DNA from 2 places in the Pseudomonas sp. PDM25 genome. Region 2 is predicted to be linked to the other one. Evidence: predicted binding sites of a transcription regulator. Region 2 holds the regulator's gene; the other holds the start of a gene.
The links. The regulator FliA, encoded in region 2, starts transcription of late flagellar genes. The targets are predictions, from matches to a motif close to CTAAAGTTTNNNNNNNNNNNGCCGNTAA.
Positions count from the first base shown of each region.

Region 1 (4,809 bases), on a different contig from region 2:
CGGTGAGTTGATCGACTCCCCGGGTATCCGCGAATTCGGCCTGGGCCACGTCAGCCGTGCCGACGTCGAAGCCGGCTTCATCGAGTTCAACGACTTGATCGGCACCTGCCGCTTCCGCGACTGCAAGCACGACCGCGAGCCGGGTTGCGCGTTGCTCAAGGCCTTGGAGGAGGGTCGCGTGCAGCAGCAGCGGATGAACAGCTATCGCTCGATCATCGCGAGTTTGCCGGAGACCAGTTACTAAGCCGGTACGAAACCTGTGAGCGAGCTTGCTCGCGAAAGCGGTAGGTCAGTCAACATTGATGTTGAAGCTGATGACCCCTTCGCGAGCAAGCCCGCTCCCACAGGGACCGTGCCCACGCTGAAAATGAAGTGGCTTCCAAACCAGTGAAAGCCGCAAAAAAAGCCGACATCACTGTCGGCTTTTTCATGGCTCACTGCTTGGGCGGTTCACCCGGTTTCGGTGCCGGGTTGTCGAACAAATTCAACCGTTCACGAAGCTCATGCGCCGGCAACGGCTCTTTATCTGCCGGTAACGCGTTCGGGTCGGCTGGCTTGGCGGGCACTTCGCCCGGGCCGCCCTGCCCTTGCGCCGGCGTTGTTTCTGGAGCCGGTTCCGCCCCTTGCGAACCTTCGATGGCACGCTGGGCTTTCTTGGTCAGCACAATAATGTCGATACGGCGATTGATCGGATTGAACGGGTGCTCGCGATCGAACAACGCCGATGAGGCATAACCGACGACGCGCGCCACCTGCGCATCCGGATAGCTGCCGGCGACCAGCGCACGACGGGCAGCGTTGGCACGGTTGGCCGAAAGCTCCCAGTTACCAAAGTCACCGGTGCCCGTGTACGGCTTGGCATCGGTGTGGCCGCTGATGCTGATCTTGTTCGGCACTGCTTTGATGGTGTCGGCCATGGCCAGCAGGATGTCTTCGAAGTACGGTTTCAGACGAGCTGAGCCTGAGTCGAACATCGGCCGGTTTTCGGCGTCCACGATCTGGATGCGCAAACCGTCCGGCGTGATTTCGAAACTGATTTGGTCTTTGAATTTCTTCAGCTGCGGGTTCTCTTCGACCTTGGTCTGCAGTTCTTGCAGCAACAGTTCGAGACGCTCCTTCTCGACCTGCTCGGCCATGCCTTCAACCTGCTCGGCGTCGATGGTCACCTTGTCTGGCTGCGGCTGGGATTTCACCTCGGGGTTGAGGGTGTTCTCCGGCGCCAGGGTCGGTGTGCCGCCCAGGTCGATGATGTACGGCGTGCCGCTTTCGGAAAAGCCGACCGGGTCCTTGAAGTATCCGGCGATGGCGATCTTCTGTTCAGGCGTTGCGGTCGACAGCAGCCACAGCACCAGGAAGAACGCCATCATCGCCGTCGCGAAGTCCGCGAAGGCGATTTTCCAGGCGCCCCCGTGATGCCCGCCGGCGATGCGCTTGACGCGCTTGATGATTATCGGCTGGTTATTTTCCATGACTTAACGTCCGCGGACCGCTTGTTCCAGCTCAGCAAAGCTAGGACGGTGCGCCGGGTACAGAACTTTACGACCGAACTCTACCGCCAGCGATGGCGGCATGCCGGAAGCCGAAGCGACCAGCGAGGCCTTGATGGCTTCGTAGATGTTGAGTTCTTCCTTGGCATCGTGGGCCAGGGAGTGAGCCAGCGGACCAAAGAAACCATACGCCGCGAGAATACCGAAGAAGGTACCGACGAGGGCCGCACCGACGTGCAGGCCGATGGATTTCTGATCGCCTTCACCCAGGGAAGCCATGGTCACCACGATACCGAGTACCGCCGCGACGATACCGAAACCAGGCATGGCGTCGGCAATGCCGTTCACCGCGTGGGATGGATGCTCGAGGTCTTCCTTGAGACTGTAAAGCTCCATGTCGAACAGGCCTTCAAGCTCATGGGGCGCCATGTTGCCGGAGGACATGATGCGCAGGTAATCGCAGATGAACGCGGTCATGCGTTCGTCTTTTAATACCGCAGGGTATTTGGCGAAGATCGGGCTCGCAGCGGCGTCTTCAATGTCGCCCTCGATAGCCATCATGCCTTCGCGGCGGCTCTTGTTGAGGATCTCGTAGATCAGGCCCAGCACTTCCAGATAAAAAGTGTGGTTGAAACGCGAACTGAACATGCCCAAGGATTTCTTGAGCACGTGCATGGTCATGTAACCGGGGTTGGCCTGCAGGAATGCACCGAGGGCCGCACCACCAATAATCATCACCTCGAAGGGCTGAATCAGGGCGGCAATTTTGCCGTGGGAGAGCACGTATCCGCCGAGCACGCTCGCGAATACGACGATGATGCCGATTAATTTAGCCATAGGTAGGAGAGCACTTACTGAGTCGGGTTCAAGGTCATATTCGGAAGTTAAAAAATCTCTTCTTCTACTTATCGGCAAAACTGCGCCAGACTATAGCCAGTTCAGGCGAAAAGCCAATTTGGCCCGCTCCGGGCATAGGTAATGCAGACGATGATCGCGTCCAGACATGGCTAACGAAACGAACGTTCCAACTCCAAAACCGACCACTCTCGAAGGCTGGGTCAAGCTTCTCGATGGCGTGCGCCTGCCGGTTCCGCAAGCCAGTCATGACCGTGTCTGCAAGGCCATCGCCAACAGTCGCAGCTCCCTGCGCGATATCGCCGAACTGATACAGGACAGCCCGGCGCTGGCCTTGAGCGTGATTCGCGAAGCCAATCGCCACACCCACGGCAGCATGACCGAGCCTGCGGAAAACCTTGAGGTGGCGATCAATCGCCTCGGTTTGAAGCGCACCGAAGAACTGCTCGCCCGGTTGCCTGCCCAGCCGCAATCGGAGATCCCGATCGCCCTGCGTCAGCTACAGCTGATCAGCCAGCACGCGACCCAACAGGCCAACGGTTTTTTCGCCAGTCGCCTGGCGCGGCTGTGGCAGGACATCCACTGGGGCAGCCTTTTGTTTCTCTCGCCGCTGTGGCCGATGGCGTTGACTCATCCGCAGTTGCTCGAAGAGTGGGAGCTGCGGGTCATCCACAAAGGCGAGTCGGCGCGCAAAGTCGAAAAGCAATTGTTCGGCGCGCGCCTGCTGGATATCTGCCTGGCGCTCGTGGACATCTGGCGCCTGCCGATCTGGGTGCAGCAGGGTTACCGGCTGCTGCTCAACGAGCAACGTGAGCTGGTGAAAGTGCTGCGCATCGCGCGCGACAGCGATCATCCATTGCGCCAGCAGAACCGCCTCGATGACGATCCGACCCTGCGCCGCTGGCTCAATCAACCGGCCAATACGGTGCTGCTGGCCAACGGTCTGGCGCTGTCGGCGCAACAGGCCTGGGACAGTCCGCACAGTGAACGCTGGCAGTACCTGACCAGCCTTTACCTGCAAATGCCGATGGACGAGGTGCAGCAGCAGTTGCACCAACAGGCCGCCAACAGCGCCCGCCATCACGCCATGCCAGATCTTTGGCACCCGGCCGTTTCACTGATCTGGCCGTGGGGCATGAACCGCGTGCACGCAGGCTTGCTGCCGGCCCCGGCGCCGACGGCCGAAGACCTGGCGAAATGGCGCAGACAGTGTGCCGAGTTGCTGGTCGAGCCCAGCCGCTTCACCAATGCCATGCACTTGACCACCTCTGCCCGGGACGCTTTGGTCGCGTGCGGCATGCGGCGGGTGATGATCCTGATGGCCGACCGTACTCACGCCAATCTGCGGGTGCATCAGACGGCCGGGCTGCCAAAAGAAGTGGCCGGTCTGAACTTCGTCGTCAGCCAGAGCACCGTGCTGCAACGCCTGCTTTCGCAACAGGCCCAAGTGCGCCTGACGCCGGCCAACAACGCACAATTCTCGGCCATGCTGCCGGCCAGCCTGCGCTCACAGTTCGGCGGCGAACACTTGCTGCTGCGTTCACTGGTCAATAATGGTCGGGTGATCATGATTGTGGTGGCGGATCAGGGCGGCGGGCCGTTCTCGGAAATCACCGTACAAGCCTTCGGCAAAACCGCGCAGTGCATCGAAAAGGCATTGCACAGCTTTAGTCAGCGCGGCCAATGACGCTGCTATACAATCCTCCCTTTTGTGCTCTGGAGACCTCACATGTCTGACTTCTCTGGCTTGCCGCTGGTGATCGAGCCGAGCGACTTGCTCCCTCGTCTTGACGCCCGCGAACTGATTCTGGTGGACCTGACCAGCAGCGCCCGCTATGCCGAAGGGCATATCCCCGGTGCGCGCTTTGTCGATCCGAAACGCACGCAACTCGGTCACCCACCTGCGCCGGGGCTGATACCGCCGCAAGCGGCGCTCGAAGCATTGTTCGGTGAGCTGGGACACAACCCCGATGCGGTCTATGTCGTCTATGACGACGAAGGCGGCGGTTGGGCCGGGCGCTTTATCTGGCTGCTGGATGTCATCGGCCACAGCAAGTACCACTATGTCGACGGCGGCCTGAAGGCCTGGCTGGCAGAAGGCTTGCCCATGTCGATCCAGATCCCGGCGCCGGTCGGCGGCCCGGTTGCGCTGACCCTGCACGACGAACCCACGGCCACCCGCGAGTACCTGCAAAGCCGTCTCGGTGCCGCCGATCTGGCGATCTGGGACGCACGCGGGCCGCTGGAGTACTCCGGAGAGAAAGTCCTGGCAGCCAAGGCCGGGCACATTCCCGGCGCGGTCAATTTCGAATGGACCGCGGGCATGGATCAGGCGCGCAACCTGCGCATCCGCACCGACATGCCGCAGATCCTGGAAAAACTCGGGATCAGCAAAGACAAAGAAGTGATTACCCACTGCCAGACACACCATCGTTCTGGCTTCACCTATCTGGTGGCCAAATCCCTC
Region 1 is NZ_JAHUWL010000005.1:406,239-411,047, reverse strand. Features, by position in the region: gene rsgA (small ribosomal subunit biogenesis GTPase RsgA) at 1-244, shown strand, start outside; gene motB (flagellar motor protein MotB) at 435-1,469, opposite strand; gene motA (flagellar motor stator protein MotA) at 1,473-2,324, opposite strand; gene KW848_RS12135 (HDOD domain-containing protein) at 2,491-4,029, shown strand; gene rhdA (thiosulfate sulfurtransferase) at 4,072-4,809, shown strand, end outside.
Region 1: a site for FliA is predicted at 2,393-2,420, ahead of motA (flagellar motor stator protein MotA). Genes of this name have one in related genera too.

Region 2 (4,809 bases):
TTTTTCCGCTGGCGGCGCGGACGCGGCACGGGCCGGAGCCGGGGCAGCAGCGGCAGGCTTCGGCGCTTCGGCTTTAGGCTCGGGCGCTTTGGCAACGGGTTTCGGTGCAACAGCCTTGGCCGCTGGCGCCGCAACCGGAGCGCTGGCGCCCGACGCGGTACCGACTTCAGTGAACTTGCCTTTGCCGTGCAATTCGTCGAGCAGCGATTCGAACTCGTGATCGGAGATCAGATCGCCCCCAGCCGCTTTAGCGGTGGGCGCAGCCGGGGCCGGGACCGCAGCAATGGCCGATTCCAGCGCATCAACGGCAAAGTTGCCCTTGCCGTGCAGCTGATCGAGCAGTGCTTCGAACTCGTCGTCGGTGATATCGGAGCTGTCGCCTGCCGCTTTCGGGGCAGCCGGTGTGGCTGGCGCCGGGGCTACCGCATCGACGGCGAACTGGCCTTTACCGTGCAGTTGATCGAGCAACGACTCGAACTCGGCATCGGTGATTTCGTCGCTGGCCGCTGCATTGCTGCTCGGCGCTGGCACAGCGGCCGGGGCTTCTGCCTGAGCCTTGACGGCGTTCAGCGAGTCCAGCAGTTGTTCGAATTCGTTATCGGTGATGTCACCCGATTCGCTCTCGGCGGCAGGTTCTTCCACCACGTCGGCGACCGGTGCCGTTTCATCGGCGGTTTGCGGCTCGGCCAGTCGGGCCAGTGCCGCCAGCAATTCCGGCGTGGCAGCCGTGATCGGGCTGCGCTCGCGGACTTCGGTAAACATGCCGTTCACCGCATCCAGCGCTTCGAGAACCACGTCCATCAGTTCCGAGTCGACGCGACGTTCACCCTTGCGCAGGATGTCGAACACGTTCTCGGCGATGTGACAGCACTCCACCAGCTCGTTGAGCTGGAGGAAGCCGGCGCCTCCTTTTACAGTGTGAAAACCGCGAAAAATTGCATTGAGCAAGTCCGCATCATCAGGTCGGCTTTCAAGCTCGACCAGCTGTTCGGACAGTTGCTCTAGAATCTCGCCGGCCTCAACCAGGAAATCCTGAAGGATCTCTTCATCGGCGCCGAAGCTCATGTGTAGGGGTGCTCCTAGAATCCAAGGCTGGAAAGCAAATCGTCTACATCGTCCTGACCGGACACAACGTCTTCTCTTTTATCGGCATGAATCTGCGGACCTTCACCCTGAGAGAGATGTTTTTGCGGATCTTTTTCTGCCAGCATCGCTTCACGGTCATGTTCGATGCCCGCAAAGCGGTCCACCTGACTGGCCATAAGCACGAGCTTGAGCAGGTTGCTTTCAACTTCGGTGACCAATTGGGTCACACGCTTGATCACCTGACCGGTGAGGTCCTGGTAATCCTGAGCGAGCAGAATGTCGTTGAGGTTGCTCGACACAACGCGATTGTCTTCGCTGCTGCGTGTCAGGAAACCGTCGACTCGCCGAGCCAGCTCGCGGAACTCTTCAGCCCCGACTTCGCGACGCATGAACCGTCCCCAGTCGGTGCTCAAGGCCTGGGCTTCGTTGCTCAGGCCGTTGACCAGCGGCGTGGCGTTTTCCACCAGGTCCATGGTGCGGTTGGCAGCAGCCTCGGTCAGCTTGACCACATAACCCAGACGCTCGGTGGCGTCCGTGATCTGCGAGACTTCCTCGGCTTGCGGCATGTTCGGGTCAATCTGGAAATTGACGATCGCGCTATGCAGCTCGCGAGTGAGCTTGCCCACCTCTTGATACAGGCCACGGTCACGGGTCTGATTGAGCTCATGGATCAATTGCACAGCGTCGCCGAACCTGCCTTTTTCAAGGCTTTCGACCAGTTCGACCGCGTGTTTTTTCAGAGTCGATTCGAAATCGCCCTGTGAAGACTCGTAATGCTCCATAGCTCCCCCCGTGGCGCAGTGGCTTCGCACATCAACCGATGCGTTCGAAAATCTTCTCGATTTTTTCTTTTAACGCCTGGGCCGTGAAGGGCTTGACCACATAGCCGTTAACACCGGCCTGGGCTGCCTCGATGATCTGCTCGCGCTTGGCTTCAGCGGTCACCATCAGCACCGGCAGGTGCTTGAGCTTTTCATCGGCACGCACGTGGCGCAGCAGGTCGATACCGGTCATGCCAGGCATGTTCCAGTCTGTTACCAGAAAGTCGATGCTGCCGCTGTTGAGCACCGGAATGGCAGTAGTGCCATCGTCGGCCTCGACCGTGTTGGTGAACCCAAGGTCACGCAACAGGTTTTTAATGATCCGCCGCATCGTTGAGAAGTCATCAACGATGAGGATTTTCATGTTCTTGTCCAATTCGACCTCCAAGCAGTCTTAAACGCGCCCAGCACCTGGACGCGCCATTTCAATCAATCCGGCAAAGCACTCGATGACTGTCTGGAGCACAACAGATCGGGACCGGTACGGTTCAACACCCCACCAGTCGCGTTCGCAGTGTCCCCACACTGCCTTCAGCGCGCTCGCCACTCCCCCAAACGCCCCCGCAAACGGGCCGCGCACTGGCTGTGTAACTGGCTGACCCGAGATTCGCTGACCCCCAGGACCTCACCGATTTCCTTGAGGTTCAACTCTTCGTCGTAGTACAGCGCCAACACCAGTCGCTCACGCTCCGGCAAATTGGCAATCGCGTCCGCCAGCGCCGCCTGGAAGCGTTCATCTTCCAGATCGCGTGACGGCTCCAGATGTGCACTGGCGCCATCCTCGTGCAGCCCTTCGTGTTCGCCGTCCTGCAACAGATCGTCGAAACTGAATAACCGGCTGCCCAGGGTGTCGTTCAAAATCCCGTAATAATCGTCGAGACTCAATTGGAGTTCGGCCGCAACCTCGTGATCTTTAGCGTCACGGCCGGTTTTAGCTTCAATCGAGCGAATGGCGTCGCTGACCATCCGGGTATTGCGGTGGACCGAACGTGGCGCCCAGTCCCCTTTGCGTACTTCGTCGAGCATCGCGCCGCGGATTCGTATGCCCGCGTACGTCTCGAAACTCGCGCCTTTGCTGGCGTCGTATTTGGTTGACACTTCAAGCAGGCCGATCATCCCGGCCTGGATCAGATCTTCAACCTGGACACTGGCCGGCAGACGCGCCAGCAAGTGGTAGGCAATGCGTTTAACCAGTGGCGCGTAACGCTCGATCAGCTCGTACTGCGCGTCACGTGCCGACTTCTTGTAGAGGTTGTAGCCACTGGCTGTCATAGCACCGGTCCTGCGGTTTGTTGCACGAGGCGCTCGACGAAAAACTCCAGGTGCCCACGCGGGTTGGCAGGCAGCGGCCAGGTATCGACCTTCTGTGCAATGGCCTTGAACGCCAGTGAACACTTGGACCGCGGGAAGGCTTCGTAGACGGCGCGCTGCTTCTGCACAGCCTTGCGCACGCTTTCGTCGTAAGGCACAGCACCGACGTATTGTAAGGCGACGTCGAGGAAGCGATCCGTGACCTTGGTCAACTTGGCGAACAGGTTGCGACCTTCCTGCGGGCTCTGGGCCATGTTGGCCAGGACGCGGAAGCGGTTCATGCCGTAATCGCGGTTCAACAGTTTGATCAGTGCGTAGGCGTCAGTGATGGAAGTCGGCTCATCGCAAACCACCAGCAAGACTTCTTGCGCTGCGCGGACGAAGCTGACGACCGAGTCACCAATGCCCGCCGCGGTGTCGATCACCAGCACGTCGAGGTTGTCGCCGATATCGCTGAACGCCTGGATCAGGCCGGCGTGTTGGGCCGGGCTCAAATGAACCATGCTCTGTGTGCCGGACGCGGCCGGGACGATGCGGATGCCGCCAGGGCCTTGCAACAGTACGTCGCGCAGCTCGCAGCGGCCTTCGATCACGTCGGCCAAAGTACGTTTGGGTGTCAGTCCCAGCAGGACGTCGACGTTCGCCAGCCCCAGATCGGCGTCCAACAGCATGACGCGCCGACCGAGCTCAGCTAGAGCCAGGGACAAGTTCACTGACACGTTAGTCTTCCCGACGCCACCTTTGCCGCCGGTCACCGCGATCACCTGTACGGGATGCATGCTGCCCATGAATTTCTTTACCTTGTCTTACTTAGACGGAGGCCACATTACTGGCTGCGCGTTCACAAACGGAACAATGCATGGCAGACCATCGATGTAGGTACAAAAACTGTCATTAGTACCTCAGCCGACCTGCTTGGTCGGGCTGTGGTAAATATCAGCGAACATATCAGCCATGGCTTCTTCGCTGGGTTCTTCTTGCATTTGCACGCTTACGGCGCGACTGACCAACTGATGACGACGCGGGAGATGCAAATCATCCGGAATCCGCGGGCCATCGGTCAGGTAGGCCACCGGCAATTCATGACTGATGGCCAGGCTCAACACCTCGCCCAGACTTGCCGTTTCATCCAGTTTAGTCAGGATGCAGCCAGCCAGCCCACAACGCTTGTAACTGTGATAAGCGGCGGTTAGAACCTGTTTCTGGCTGGTGGTTGCCAAAACCAGATAATTTTTCGATTTGATGCCACGACCGGCCAGGCTTTCGAGCTGCATGCGCAGCGCCGGATCGCTGGCCTGCAGGCCGGCAGTATCGATCAGCACCACGCGTTTGCGCAGCAAGGGCTCCAGCGCCTGTACCAGTGACTGCCCCGGATCGACGTGAGTCACCGACACATTGAGGATCCGGCCCAACGTCTTGAGTTGTTCCTGAGCACCGATACGGTAGCTGTCCATACTGACCAGCGCGATATTTTGCGCGCCGTACTTGAGCACGTAACGGGCCGCGAGTTTGGCCAGGGTGGTGGTTTTGCCCATGCCGGCGGGGCCGACCATGGCAATCACGCCGCCCTCTTCCAGAGGCTCGACTTCCG
Region 2 is NZ_JAHUWL010000003.1:530,025-534,833, reverse strand. Features, by position in the region: gene KW848_RS07950 (chemotaxis protein CheA) at 1-1,065, opposite strand, end outside; gene KW848_RS07945 (protein phosphatase CheZ) at 1,080-1,868, opposite strand; gene KW848_RS07940 (chemotaxis response regulator CheY) at 1,900-2,271, opposite strand; gene fliA (RNA polymerase sigma factor FliA) at 2,439-3,179, opposite strand; gene fleN (flagellar synthesis regulator FleN) at 3,176-4,006, opposite strand; gene flhF (flagellar biosynthesis protein FlhF) at 4,121-4,809, opposite strand, start outside.